DNA from 2 places in the Butyricicoccus sp. genome. Region 2 is predicted to be linked to the other one. Evidence: riboswitches for the same ligand, from Rfam matches in the RefSeq annotation. Region 2 holds a riboswitch; the other holds the start of a gene.
What was found. A riboswitch is a leader RNA that binds a small molecule or an ion and turns the genes downstream of it on or off. The one in region 2 is predicted to bind cyclic di-GMP.
Positions count from the first base shown of each region.

Region 1: it holds a riboswitch for cyclic di-GMP, as region 2 does, so the genes downstream of both, ACWVX6_RS01915 (S-layer homology domain-containing protein) here and ACWVX6_RS10390 (S-layer homology domain-containing protein) in region 2, are expected to answer to the same signal.

Region 1 covers NZ_CDRQNY010000003.1:60,728-68,006, forward strand. Annotated here, with positions in the region: gene ACWVX6_RS01900 (nitrilase-related carbon-nitrogen hydrolase) at 1-242, shown strand, start outside; gene ACWVX6_RS01905 (ATPase P) at 299-1,306, opposite strand; gene ACWVX6_RS01910 (carbon starvation CstA family protein) at 1,390-2,799, opposite strand; gene ACWVX6_RS01915 (S-layer homology domain-containing protein) at 2,961-6,251, opposite strand; cyclic di-GMP riboswitch class I at 6,307-6,400, opposite strand; cyclic di-GMP riboswitch class I at 6,538-6,630, opposite strand; gene ACWVX6_RS01920 (transglutaminase-like domain-containing protein) at 6,907-7,279, opposite strand, start outside.
Region 2 covers NZ_CDRQNY010000042.1:51-7,329, forward strand. Annotated here, with positions in the region: partial or broken gene ACWVX6_RS10385 (transglutaminase-like domain-containing protein) at 1-564, shown strand, start outside; cyclic di-GMP riboswitch class I at 841-933, shown strand; cyclic di-GMP riboswitch class I at 1,073-1,160, shown strand; gene ACWVX6_RS10390 (S-layer homology domain-containing protein) at 1,207-3,675, shown strand; gene ACWVX6_RS10395 (alpha/beta-type small acid-soluble spore protein) at 3,870-4,136, opposite strand; gene ACWVX6_RS10400 (HlyD family efflux transporter periplasmic adaptor subunit) at 4,728-6,647, shown strand; gene ACWVX6_RS10405 (ABC transporter ATP-binding protein) at 6,661-7,279, shown strand, end outside.

The sequences.
Region 1 (7,279 bases), on a different contig from region 2:
GTTCCGCACGCCGTTCGACAACGTCATCTGCTTCGATCGCCATGTGCAACCGTGTCGGCACAGAAGGCAAAATGCAGTTTGCCGGCGAATCGCTCGTCATTCATCCGAGCGGCAAGGTGCTTGTCAAAGCAAACGACACTGAGCAGCTGCTCATCTGCGATATCAATCTGCAGGAGGTGCAAAAAATCCGCAGGAATCCGGACTATCTGTCGCTCCGCAGACCGGATATGTACGTCATATAAGCCAAAAAAATCCCTCCTGATCATAAACCGGGAGGGATTTTTGTATCATTTGATTATCACTGATACTCCGCATTGAGGAATATGGGCTTGATGGCGACAACCTCATCGTATTCCTCCTGCGAGACGGTGACATCCGCGTTCAGCGCCTTCAGGTCTGCCTTCACAACGTCGAGCGCCTGCGCAGCGGTCACTGCGCGGCCATCCATGACGGCACGCTGCATGCGGCGCAGCACAACCGGATGTGCATAGCGGGCCGGCAGCGGGAAATTCATATAATCCGCAAGGTAAGCCTGCATTTTCTCCTGTGCCTGCGCATCATTCTGCATGATGGAGGTACGGTTGTTGCGTGCTGTCGGCAGGACGCTGAAGCCTGCAAACGTGAAAATCGCGGCAAGACCGAACAGCGTAAAATAAATCGAGAACGAGCCGTGACGCACGAAGGAAACGATACCGTAAGCCAGCGCCGCAAATCCCAGCAATGTGATCGCCATAGCGGCCCAGCGGTAGCTGCCGTTCGTACACTGAAAGTTCCGGCGGCGTTTTGCGGCTGCGCTCAGTCGTTCGGTCAGCTCAGGACGGCGCTCCAGATAGTCGATTGCGTTATCGAGTGCCTGCACGGTTTTCTCCGCCTGTGCGCTCATCGGCGGACGATTGCGCTCTTCTTCCTCCCGGCGAGCCTTCTCCTCGGCAATGCGCTGCTCTGCCGCCGCGCTGACACACGGAATAGACGGGTGCTCAGCTCGGATAACGCTCAGAAACTCATCGACCTGCTGCTCATACTTGAAATTGCACACCTTCTGTCCGCCGTCGAACTCCACGACCAGATAGGACAGCGTGGCGAAAATGCCCTTGCCGGAAAAGCCGCCCTTGCTCATCGCAACGCGCTTGTACACACGCGTTACCATGGAAAACGGAACATAATACCGCCGGTCAACAAAAAAGCTGTTCAAATAGAGGGCATGCCTGCCGATGCCGCACGGACCGATTTTCCGACAGGTTTTTTTATCCTCGGCAAGCGACGCGTCATCAATACGTCCCGCGCTGAGCGGATAAGGTTTCAACATTTTCCGTCACCCCGCAATTATCGTTATGGATGGCCGCAGCCGACCGCACAAAGGAACGGCCGGCTGCAGCAATGCTATTATATTCAAGCAGATTTCTTTGCGCCGCGCTTCTTGGTCGCACGGATGAACAGTGCGAGCAGCAGTGCCGCGAATACAATACCGATCGGGTACGCCACTTCGGTATTGTAAATTACCGCGCCGTCCGCCGTCTTGCTGTTCAGCAGGCTGCCGAGGCACTCCGGTGCGAGGATGAAATAGGTGCAGGAAACTGCACTCATGAACGTAGCCGGAACAGCTGCAATCCAGAAGTTCTTCTTTTCGGTAAACAGGTACATAGCTGCTGCCCACAGAACGATCATAGCGAGCGTCTGGTTGGTCCAGCTGAAGTAACGCCAGATAACCGTGTAGTCGATCAGACCGGTCGCATTGCCGATGCCGAGGATAGCGCCGATACCGAGTACCGGGATGCACAGCTTCAGGCGGTTTGCGTACGAACTCTGATCCATGTGGAACCAGTCGGACAGCGTCAGACGAGCGGAACGGAATGCGGTATCACCGGAAGTAATCGGGCAGATAACAACGCCGATCATGGCCAGAGCAATACCAACGCCGCCCATGGTCTTGGAGCATACATCGTAGATCGCTGCGGACTGACCGCCTGCCAGCGCTTCCGCCAGACCGGTGTTGAGACCGCCGGTGACCTCATACAGAGCACAGCCGGCTGCCGCCCAGATCAGTGCGATAATGCCTTCGGCTACCATTGCACCGTAGAATACGAAGTGACCCTGCTTCTCGTTTTTCATGCAGCGCGCCATCAGCGGCGATTGCGTGGAATGGAAGCCGGAAATTGCACCGCATGCAACCGTGATGAACATGAAGCTCCATACCGGCGTACCGGACGGGTGCATATTGTACAGGTGAGACCAAATCTCCGGAATGGTGTAATTCGGGTTGGTGAAGATACCGATGATAACACCGACCGCCATGATGATCAGGCACATGCCGAACAGCGGGTATACCTTACCGATGATCTTATCGATCGAAATAAAGGTTGCAATAAAGTAGTAAACCAGGATGAGGATCAGCCAGAACAGCGTGGTCGAAAGCACACCGGACACACCGTTGCTCTTGCACAGCGTAACGATCAAACCGGCCGGGCCGACTGCAAATACCGTACCAACCATGATCAACAGTACAACTGAGAACACACGCATGATATTCTGCATGGTGTGACCGAGGTACTTGCCGGTAACCTCTGCGATGGAGGCACCGTCGTTTCGCTCACTGATCATGCCGGAGAAATAATCGTGTACGCCGCCGGCAAAAATGGTACCGAATGTGATCCACAGGAATACGACCGGACCCCATAGAGCGCCCTGCAGTGCGCCGAAGATCGGACCAAGGCCGGCGATGTTCAGCAGCTGTACCAGAAACAGCTTCCACTGCGGCATGACAACGTAGTCAACTTTAATTCCTCTTTTCCCTTTCGGCAATCCCTATTATGAACCTATGATATAAAAACCACAAGGACAATATGTTATAATTTTAACAAGAAAAATTTGCCGAAATTTGTTTCCTTTAGAAAAAAACTATCAGCGCAATAAAATCCCCCGACCAATGGCCGGGGGATTCGTTCGCCCTTATAGGAAAGTATTTACTTTTCCAGTTCGGTCCAATCACGAGTTTCGCGCAGCTTGCTCCACTTCTCGTGCTTGTTTCCCTTGATGTCGTAATAGTGGCTGTTCGTAGCCTCCTGTACGGCCAGGTAATACCATGCGGAAGTATCGGAGTTGTCGCTCCACTTGATCATGTTGTTGTGCAGATCCTTTGCAGTCTCCGGAAGGCGCTTGAGGACGCGGTTTACGAGCGTCATCGCCTCGGCACGGGTGATCTTGTTATTCGGACGGAAGGTGCCGTCGGTATAACCGTTGATCCAGCCGTTGTTGGAAGCGGCGCTGATTTCGTTCTTTGCCCAGTGGGATGCAATGTCGCTGAAGTCAACAGCAGTCGTGTTGGCCTTGTCGTCAAAACGAGCTGCGATCGCAGCGAACTCCGCACGGGTGATCGGCGCATTCGGATTGAACTTGCCGTGGCTGTCACCCTTTACAATGCCCATAGCGCTCAGCGTAGAAACTGCGTGGTTGTACCATGCACCGGCTGCTACGTCGGAGTAGCTGTTGGTCTTCGTAGAGTTTGCATTGCGGGTCTCGTCGGTCAGCAGACGGAAGAAGATGGTTGCTACCTCAGCACGGGTAATGCCGTTCTGCGGACGAACGGTGCTGTCCGGATAGCCTACGATGTAAGCATAGTGGTCATCGCCGTTCAGACCGGTCGGTACATTATCCGGAATGGTAACGGTAGGCTTGCGGCCGCCGCCGCCACCGCCGCCGCCGGAGGAGGATTTTTTCGCATAGGTATAGGTGAAGACGGTGTCCTTCTCAACCTTTGCATTACCGACAGGAGTCGTATCCCAAGAACCAGCACGGTAGCCGGAGTTCGGCTTGTCACCCACGGCCGGGATACGGGTGATCGGAACCACAACGTATTTGAGCTCATCGCCGTTTTTATAGTCCTTGAACGGAACGTAAACAACGATGTCAGCGTTGCCGCCGTTGTTCCACTCGCCGTTTACAACCTTGAATGCAAGACGGTACTCCCATGCGTCCGGGGTGCCATTGCCGGTCTCGTCCGGCTTCTCACCGCCCTTGACGTCAAGGTAGTAGTACAGGTCGATGGTAACGTCCTTGGTCAGCTTTTCAAGGTTATCGGTAACCTTGGTCAGACCCGGAACGTAAACGTAGGTCTTGCCGTCAACGGTCTGGTTTACCGCATCATTCTTGTAAAGCTCAGCAACCAGTGCATACTCATTGCCGGTCTTGGTCTTACCGTTCTCTACCTTAACCTCAACGTCCTTCTCGTTGTAGAAGTGCTTGTTGATGGTGTAATGCTGCGTATTCTGTGTAAAGAAGCCTTGGATGATAACGTTGCTCTTGATATTGAATTCCTTTGCAGCTTCGTTACCAATCTTCCAGCCAGAGAAGGTGTGGCCTTCCTTAACAGCGTTGTCACGAATCTTTACCCGAGTGCCGTAGTTATAAGTCTCCTCGTCACCCTGCTTCTCGCCGTCAACGTAGTAGGTTACGGTATACTGGCGGGTAATCGGCTTAAATACTGCGATGTAAGTTACGTCCTTAACCACTGCGATAGTAGTCGGGTCAACCAGTGCAGTATCTGCGGTGCCTGCCAGCTTCCAACCTGCAAACTCGTAAGTATACTGCGCGTCAGAAGCCTTGCTTGCCTGATCCTTCGGGTCCTTGGTCGGCTTGTTGTTGTAAGCAACCGTCTGAGTATCGAGAGCATTTACAGCGTTATCAGCATTCTTCCAAGTTACGGTGTACTGGCGGGCAATCGGCTTAAAAACTGCAATGTAGGTTACGTCCGCAGTAACTGCTTGTTCCTTCGGATTAACCAGTGCAGTATCTTCAGTGCCTACCAGCTTCCAACCTGCAAACTCGTAAGTATACTGCGCGTCAGAAGCCTTGCTTGCCTGATCCTTCGGATCCTTAGTCGGATAACCATTGTAGTTTACCGCCTGAGTATCGAGAGGATCTACAGCGTCATCCGAGTTCTTCCAAGTTACCGTGTACTGGCGCGTTACCGGCTCGAATACCGCAATGTAGGTTACGTCCGCAGTCACTGCGCGTTCCTTCGGATTAACCAGTGCAGTATCTGCAGTGCCTGCTAGTTTCCAACCCTTGAACCTGTAATCATACTGAGTGTCAGAAGCCTTGCTTGCCTGATCCTTCGGATCCTTAGTCGGATAACCATTGTAGTTTACCGCCTGAGTATCGAGAGAATCCTCTGCGTCCTCAGAAATCTTCCAAGTTACAGTATACGGATTCGGAATCCACTTTGCGTACAGATGCAGGTCGGTCATCAGAAGATGCTTAGAGCCAACTTCATACTTGTTACCGTCAACATACCAGCCGCCGAAGCTGAATCCGGTCGGGACGGTGAACATGTTATCAAGAACGGTATATGTATCACCGCTCATTGCAGCAACTTCGCGGGAATCGTCGGTCGTGCCGGGGATAGTACCATAGTTAGAATGATAAGTAACCTTAACCGGAACACCGGCTACATAGCCGTCGACATGATAGCCGTCTACCTGATACTTAATGGTGTACCATACAACTCTAATATTATTCACATTAAAGTTTTCGCCCAGTACCGAGAACGGATCAGAGGGATTGGAATCCTTGATGTAGGTTTTGCCATCTTCCGACCAGTTGGCCTTGGTGAAGAAACCGAGGTTTTCCGGAGGATCCAGATATTCGCTTTCAACGCCATCAATCTTGGTATAACCGTTCGTGGCATCGTAGATGCTGTAATTCTTATCAGCAATCTTCTTGCCCTTCGCGGTCAGATAGCCTTTGTAGCCTTTGAAATTGTCGCGGTCGGTAACGCCGCCGTCCGAGGTGTCATTCGGCAGGTAGCTTTCTTGGCCCTGGCTTTCGCCGCTCGTCGGCTTATCACGGTTCGGCAGAAGCACGAAGTACTTGGCTTCCTGCTGCCAATTCCATGCGCGGTCGATTTGAACCTCCTGCACGCTAATTGTATCCGTCGGAGAATTGCTTACTGCATCATTATTCTGAGAATCATTTTCATTGGAATTGCTATTATTGCCAGTCTCCTCGATGTCCGTACCGCCGGACGGTGCCTGTGCAGGATCCTGAGCCTCAGGCTGTCCTTGGGTCCCAGCATCGGGAGTTTGAATGGTGTCTTCTGCGGGAGTACTGTCGACAACCGGCATCTGGTCTTCCGGTGCCGGAAGGGTAGTGATGCCTTCATCGTCGGCCAGCGCCCAGGTCGGGCACATGGTCAGCGCCATGATAGTCGCAAGTGCTCCTGCGAGCAGACGTTTACGCATATTCTTTTTTAACATAGGAATACCTCCTTGGTCAGCGTGCATGCTGATCGAGAGGGATTGCAAATGTATTTCTGGCAACCGGCTGCCATGCGGAGAGAAAAAAACCTCCGTTTAGGCCCCTGGCTTTGCGAGACCGGCTTTCACCGATGGTGCCTTTGTCTGTACAACTTGCTCCTCAACGAGCCGCACAGATCATGTGTTTGTGGGTTTGCGATAATCTCAGAATGCAATGCAGTTTCAACCTCCAAATAAAATACCCCCTTTACAGCGCGCATAGCTCTGCAAGGGGGTATAAAGCACCTTTGGCAGCCGGCTGCCATGCGGAAGAAAGTCTTCCGTTTAGGCCCATTTAGCTTTGCGACACCGGTTTTCACCGGCTGTGCCTTTGTCTGTATCTGTACCCCTTTACGGAAGTCATGCACAGAATTTTACGATCTTTTCTGTCGGCAGATACGCCGGACTGCATACACAGCCCTTTGCCCGAGCCGGACAGAAATCCTCCGGATCCTCTTCTTCAGTATACCATAAATGCCCGCGAACAACAAGCAAATACTGTAAAAGCAAAGAAGAGTTTCAATCCGGAATCGTTTTTTATGCAAGAAATCGCCGCTGATTGGGCATAAACGTATCCCATCAGGACCATTTGCATACAAAATAAAATGAAAAAGTGTTAAGCCGCAGCTACTGCAAGCGCATCGCTGGTGTTGGTGTAGGTCAGCGGAGATACGCAGTCATGCAGGGTTTTGGCGTTCTTCACGCTGCGGGTAACCGCATAGGTCAGGTCAATCTGATACCACTTGCCATTCAGGTTTACCTTGTTCCAAGCGTGGTAGCTGGAGCCGGCGTAACCCTTGGTCAGTGCACACGGGATGCCCTGGCTGCGGCACATTGCTGCAAACAGCGAGGAAAAATCGTAGCAAATACCGGTGGTGCCCTTCAGGGTAGCGGCGGTATCCGGGATGTACTTGGTAATCTTGCCGCTGGTGATCTCATTTGCCAGCTTGTTATCATAAGTATAGCGGCTTGCCATGTAGTTGTAGATG
Region 2 (7,279 bases):
CTGTACCGCAACGTTTCCGGTACGTCCTATCAGCAGGTCGAGTCCAAGTCCATGAACGTAACCGTTAAGGACAGCTATGCTCCGTATCTGGCCTCCACTTCCGAGGTTCAGTTCTCCAAGGGTGATACGGTATCCGCTAAGGCTGCTGAACTCTGCAGGAACGCTAAGACCGACGAGGCTAAGGTTATCGCCATCTACAACTATATGGCAAGCCGTTATACTTATGATAACAAGCTGGTGAATGAGATCACCAGTGGCAAGATCACCAAGTACATCCCGGATACCGCCGCTACCCTGAAGGGCACTACCGGTATCTGCTACGATTTTTCCTCGCTGTTTGCAGCAATGTGCCGCAGCCAGGGCATCCCGTGCGCACTGACTAAGGGCTATGTCGGCTCCAGTTACCATGCTTGGAACAAGGTAAACCTGAATGGCAAGTGGTATCAGATTGATCTGACCTACGCGGTTACCCGCAGCGTGAAGAACGCAAAAACCCTGCATGACTGTGTATCTCCGCTGACCTACACCAACACCAGCGATGCGCTTGCAGTAGCTGCGGCTTAACACTTTTTCATTTTATTTTGTATGCAAATGGTCCTGATTGGATATGTTTATGCCCGATCAGCGGCGATTTCTTGCATAAAAAGCGATTCCGGATTGAAACTCTTCTTCGTTTTTACAGTATTTGCTTGTTGTTCGCGGGCATTTATGGTATACTAAAGAAGAGGATCCGGAGGATTTCTGTCCTGCGCAGGCAAAGGGCTGTGTATGCAGTCCGGCGTGTCTGCCGACAGAAAAGATCGTAAAATTCTGTGCATGACTTCCGTAAAGGGGTACAGGTACAGACAAAGGCACAGCCGGTGAAAACCGGTGTCGCAAAGCTAAATGGGCCTAAACGGAAGACTTTCTTCCGCATGGCAGCCGGTTGCCAAAGGTACTTTGTTACCCCCTTGCAGAGCTATGCGCGCTGTAAAGGGGGTATTTTATTTGGAGACTGAACAACCATTCTGCGTTGCCAACAGCCATTTCAAAAAGAACCAACCATCTGTGCTACTCGATAAGGAGTAAGTTGTACAGACAAGGGCACCATCGGTGAAAGCCGGTCTCGCAAAGCCAAGGGCCTAAACGGAAGGTATTCCGCATGGCAGCCGGTTTCCTAATGCAGCTTCTTCATAGTAGTCTTTTACTATTGAAGGAGGGGTTTTCATGATGAAAACAGGAAAAAATAATCGATTCTTAGCCAGCATTCTGGCGGCATCCATGATGCTGACGATGTCTCCGTTCGCATTTGCAGCGGATGAAACGGAGCAGAAAGAAATGACAACGCAGGAGCAGGTTCAGTCTGCTGCTCAAAATGAAACAAACGCAAATCCCGCAGTGTCTCAGATGGACAGTCAGTCTTCTGAGGACACAAACCCCGAAGCGCCTAAGACGGAAGGCCAGTCTCCTAAGGACACAAATTCCGAGGACGGTCAGCCTTCTGAGGACGTAAAACCTGCAGGTGAGAACACCACTGCAGGAGGCAGCACATCCACATCGAAGACTCCGGCAGAATCGGAGAACCCGACAGAACCGGAAACTCCGGCAGAACCGGAAGCACCGAAAAACGCTGCAAAGATCGGCGATACCATGTATCCGACTGTTGCTGACGCGATGGCAGCGGCTAAGCCGGGCGACACCATTGAACTGCTGAAAGATATTACAGAGAGTGTCAAAGTTGAAGTAACTAAGAATTTTGACGGCGAATTAACCATCGATTTGAACCAATACAGTATTGATGGAAATTCTCAGAAGTGTATCTGGCGAACCGGTAGCTCAAATTGTTGGCCCTCAAAACTTATTGTGAAAAACGGCACTCTGAAAAATGCTGGTTCCGGCAGTGCAATTGAGTGGGAAGGAGACCTTGAAGTTGCAAAATGTCGGTTTGAAAAAAATCAGGGCGGAGCAATACAGTCTCGCAGTGGCAATACAACGATTGTAAATTCCACTTTTGAAGAAAACCACTCCGGAAAGGCTGCTGGAGCAGCAATTCAGCTGGCTAGAAATGTGAAATGCGCCATTACTGGCTCCGCTTTTTCGGGAAATGTCACAAATAATATGGGCGGAGCGGTGTATGTTGACCATGGAACGCTCGATATTACAGACTGCACCTTTGAGAAAAATTCCGCCGTCTATGGTGGTGCCATTGCTGTTCATGAGATAGAAGAACTGACGATTGGCAATAACACCAATTGTTTAGAAAATAACGCTTCCTACGGCGGTGCTATCTATGCAAATATTTCCACGAACATCAACATCGTGGCAAACAGCGCACTGTGCAACAACATCGCATCCGGCTACGGCGGCGGCATCTACGCGACTGCGTCCAATATCAACATCGCGGCAAACAGCGCAGTGTATAACAATACCGCAGCGACCGCAGGCGACGACCTGTTTTTCTTCAGCAACTCGACCTTTACGCTCCCGAATGCAAAGGACATGAGCGGCGACCGCATTCTGTCCTCCGACAATATGGAGATTACCGGTTGGTATCATGACGGTTGGTATAAATGGAATGCTGCGCAGGGCGTTCGTGAGCCGATCGGCCGCTGGACGGCGGAAACGGCTGACGGGTATATTGATGAGTATACCCCGGTTGAAAAGGACACGCAGTACATTACGCTCAAGGCAGCGCATCCGCTGATGTACACGCTGACGTATGATGTTACCGGTGACCTGCCGGAAGGCTATACCGCTCCGGCAAAGCAGACGCTGGTTAAGGGCAGCAGCTATACCGTTGCAGAGGTTCCGGCCAGCGTGTCCGGCTCGAAGGATGGCGTGAACGGTACATTCTCCTTCAACGGCTGGAAAAAGGATGACGGTACGGTTCTGACTGGCGAGCAGCAGCTGACCGCAGACCTTACGCTGCACGGCGTATGGACCTTTACGAAAAAATCCTCCGGCGGCGGTGGCGGCGGCAGCCGCAAGCCCACCGTTACCATTCCGGATAATGTACCGACCGGTCTGAACGGCGATGACCACTATGCTTACATCGTAGGCTATCCGGACAGCACCGTCCGTCCGCAGAACGGCATTACACGTGCTGAGGTAGCAACCATCTTCTTCCGTTTGCTCACCGATGAGACCCGCAATGCAAACTCCACCAAGTCCAACAGCTACTCCGACGTAGCAGCCGGCGCATGGTACAACCACGCTGTTTCTACGCTGAGCGCTATGGGCATCGTAAAGGGTGACAGCCACGGCAAGTTCAATCCGAATGCGCCGATCACCCGTGCGGAGTTCGCTGCGATCGCAGCTCGTTTTGACGACAAGGCCAACACGACCGCTGTTGACTTCAGCGACATTGCATCCCACTGGGCAAAGGACGAAATCAGCGCCGCTGCCAACAACGGCTGGATCAACGGTTATACCGATGGCACCTTCCGTCCGAATAACAAGATCACCCGTGCCGAGGCGATGACGCTCGTAAACCGCGTCCTCAAGCGCCTTCCGGAGACTGCAAAGGACCTGCACAACGACATGATCAAGTGGAGCGACAACTCCGATACTTCCACATGGTATTACCTGGCCGTACAGGAGGCTACGAACAGCCACTATTACGGCATCAAGGAAAACAAGCACGAGAAGTGGAGCAAGCTGCGCGAAACTCGTGACTGGACCGAACTGGAAAAGTAAAAAATCTCCCGACTTTAGGGCAATGTCACTTAGTTAAAAACAAAAGAACATAATAGTCCACGGGAAACGACAGCGCACAGCGAAGCGAAAGCAAGCTGTGCGCTGTTTTTCTTATCTCATGCGAGGGAAGATGAGGAAGATCTGATGGTTATTCACAGATAAGGCAATGCTGTGCGATAGGCATATAGACTGCGCTATATCCACCCGGCAATATACTGAACGCTCACACAGTGCCCGACCGCGGTGCGATTTTCCCGCGCGAAGCTTGAAGTATGTACGGGACACATCTTCTTCACCATCTGACCGCCTACGGAGCCGGCCTGACGGCTGGTCAGATCGCCGTTATAGCCCTGCTTGAGGTTTACGCCGACCTCGGCAGCTGCCTCCATTTTGAAGCGATCCATTGCCGCGCGTGCTTCCGGTACCATGCCCTGATTAGAACCATTTTTCGTGTTAGTCATGTTTGTTCGCTCCTTTTCGATTCGGTTTGGTGTGTTGGGTTTTGCTGATAGTAGGTTGCGCACCAAAGGTCGAAATATGAGATGCAAATGCTGTGACGGAAGCCAGAAAATATGATAAGCAAACGCGTTTTGCCAGCGCAGGAAAACAAGCGTTGAAAATTTACTTTTGGACAGCGCATAAAACCTGCTCTGCTCATATAATAAAGGAAAGCACAGACATATACAGCCTTATTAGTTACGGTATATACTGCAGATGGGTTAGCTTATTCTAACTTATCGTTTCCGCCCGTCACCCAACCGTCCGGATGTGTTTTTCACTAAATTGTAAGCAAACATGTCTTGCAAGGATTTGTGCAATATGCTAATATGATGGTAATACATGTCCGATGCACAAATGTGCAATATGCGGACAGGGGAACGAATCCCGAGAAAGTCTGACAGCGATCGGAAGCGGCAGTGGAGGTGCCGCTGAAAAAGTCATATTCACTCAGATTAGGATGCTTAACCTTTTACAAGCACAGATTTACGTGGAAATAGGGCGGCTATGCCGCTTTATCAATAATGGATAGAGAACAGAAAGGACATCATAGTATGAGTCAAAACGAGAAGAAGGTATTCGGCAGACACAAAAAACAGGAAGAATCGCCTTTAGAGCAGACGCAGGCAGTGCCTGCGGTACAGGATGAAATCGCGGCAGAGCCTGCAGCCGAGGCGTCGCCCAAGCGCAACAAATACGCAGACAAAATGAATCGCAAAAAGCGCAGACTGAGCAAGGGTGCGCGTATCGGCATTACGGCGGCGGCGGTTGCGCTGCTGCTTGGCGGCGGCATCTGGGCTGTGGTGAAATCCCGCGATGCGGGCACGGAGAATGTGACGCAAACCACGGCTGCGGTCAGTTGCGGCGATCTAGAGACCTACATAGAGGGAAGCGGCGTTACTGCTGCCAAAAAACGTGAGGAGCTTGGCCGGGAGGTTAAGGGCAAGGTAACACAGGTGCTGGTTGCCGAGGGCGACGAGGTGCACACCGGCGATCCGCTGCTGGTGATCGACCCGACCGAAACCCGCAAGGAGCTTGCGGATGCACAAAAGGAGCTGACCGAGGCGGAACGCGGTGTCTCGGACGCGCAGCTGGAGGTCTCCAAGGCACAGTCCGACTTGAGCACGGCGCAGAGAAAACTGAGCCGTCTGCACATCACGGCGCCGTTTACCGGCAAACTGATTCCGACGAAGGATTCGGACAACAAGGATGTGTCCTTCCGTGTCGGTGAGCAGGTGAGCGAGGGACAGGTCATCGGCTACATGGTAAATGACCGCCAGATGAAGCTGACGCTGGCGTTCAGCGCCGAATATGCCCGCAGCATTCGCACCGGACAGGCGGCCACGGTATCCATCGCTTCTGCGATGAGCGAGGTGAGCGGTACGGTATCGTCGGTCGAGACAGCGCAGCAGATTTCGAGTGAAGGTGTGCGCGTTATTCGCGTCGGCATTACGGTGAATAACCCTGGTTCGCTGACAAAGGGCATGACAGCCACAGCGACAATCAATGCCGGACGCCTCGGTGCGATCTATCCGGCGAACGCAGGCACACTGGAATACAGCCGCGAGGAAGCCGTCACCGCACAGATAAGCGGCGAGATCATCAAGCTGAACGGCACAAGCTACAGCACCTACAACGGCGGTGCGCTTATCATGTCCCTGTCGAGTGACGCTTCTCAGGATGAGATTTCAGCCGCGCAGAATGGTATTGCGGCGGCAAACCGCACGGTTGCCAGCGCAAAGACGGTTGCAGACGAAAAGCGGGCACACATTGCCGAACTGCAGCAGAAGATTCAGAACTCGACCGTTACCTCTCCGATAGACGGCGTTGTTGTCAGCCTGAACGCCGTTGAAGGACAGGAGGCGACCGGCTCGGAGACGCTCGTTGTGGTTGCTGATTTGAATGATATTGTCGTCAACGCCGAGGTCTCCTCAATGGATATCGGCTCGGTGCAGCAGGGACAGCAGGCGACTATGACGATGTACGCTTCGGACGGCTCCGAGATTTCGCTGACCGGCGAGGTACAGTCGGTTGCGCTGGAGCCGACACAGAACTCCAGTAACGGGCAGGGCAGCATGCCGACCTTCAAGGCGGTCATTTCGGTGGATCCGCTGGAGGGACAGAAAATTTACAGCGGTATGTCGATCGAATATAAAATCACGACGGCCTCGTCCTACGGCTGCCTGATGGTACCGTCGTCGGCTATCGTCAACACGGACAGCGGCACAGCTGTATTCGCCAAGCCGCTGACGGACGAGAACGGAAACGAGATTCCGTTTGAGGAAACCCTGCCGATCCCCGAGGGTACCGAAGGCATTCCGGAGGATTATCAGCTTGTACCGGTTGAGACCGGCATTGCCGATTCGACCAACACGGAAATCCTCGGCGGTCTGGAAGAGGGCACCGAGGTATTCCTCGCCGGTCCGAGCGATCTGTATGCCGAAATGTCGGGTGACGGCATGTCCGTCGGTTAAGGAGGGCGCGCTTATGTGGGAAAGAAACGCGCAGACTCCTGACACGGAGCGCCGCGCTGAATTGTTAATTGACGTTCAGCGCATGAGCAAGATTTACAACGAAGGAAGAGAAAACGAAGTGCGTGCACTGGATGACATCTCGCTGCAGGTGCAATGGGGGGAGTTCCTGTGCATTCTGGGACAGTCCGGCTCGGGCAAGTCCACGCTGATGAACATTCTCGGCTGTCTGGATATTCCAACCTACGGCTCCTATCATCTAAACGGGCAGCTGGTCAGCGATATGAAGCCGTCCGTACTGTCCGGTATCCGCAACCGGGAGATCGGGTTTATCTTTCAGGGCTTTAATCTGATTCCGGCGCTGACGGCGCTGGAAAACGTCGAGCTGCCGCTCATCTACCGCGGTATGCCGCGGGAGGAACGCCGCCGTCTGGCGCAGGAGGCGTTAGTCTCGGTCGGTCTGGAAAAGCGCATGGATCACCGTCCGGGCGAGATGTCCGGCGGACAGCAGCAGCGTGTTGCGATCGCGCGGGCAGTAGCGGCAAAGCCGCCGATCATCATGGCGGACGAGCCGACCGGCAATCTGGATTCTGCTTCCGGTCTGGATATTATGCGCAAGCTGACTGCACTCAATG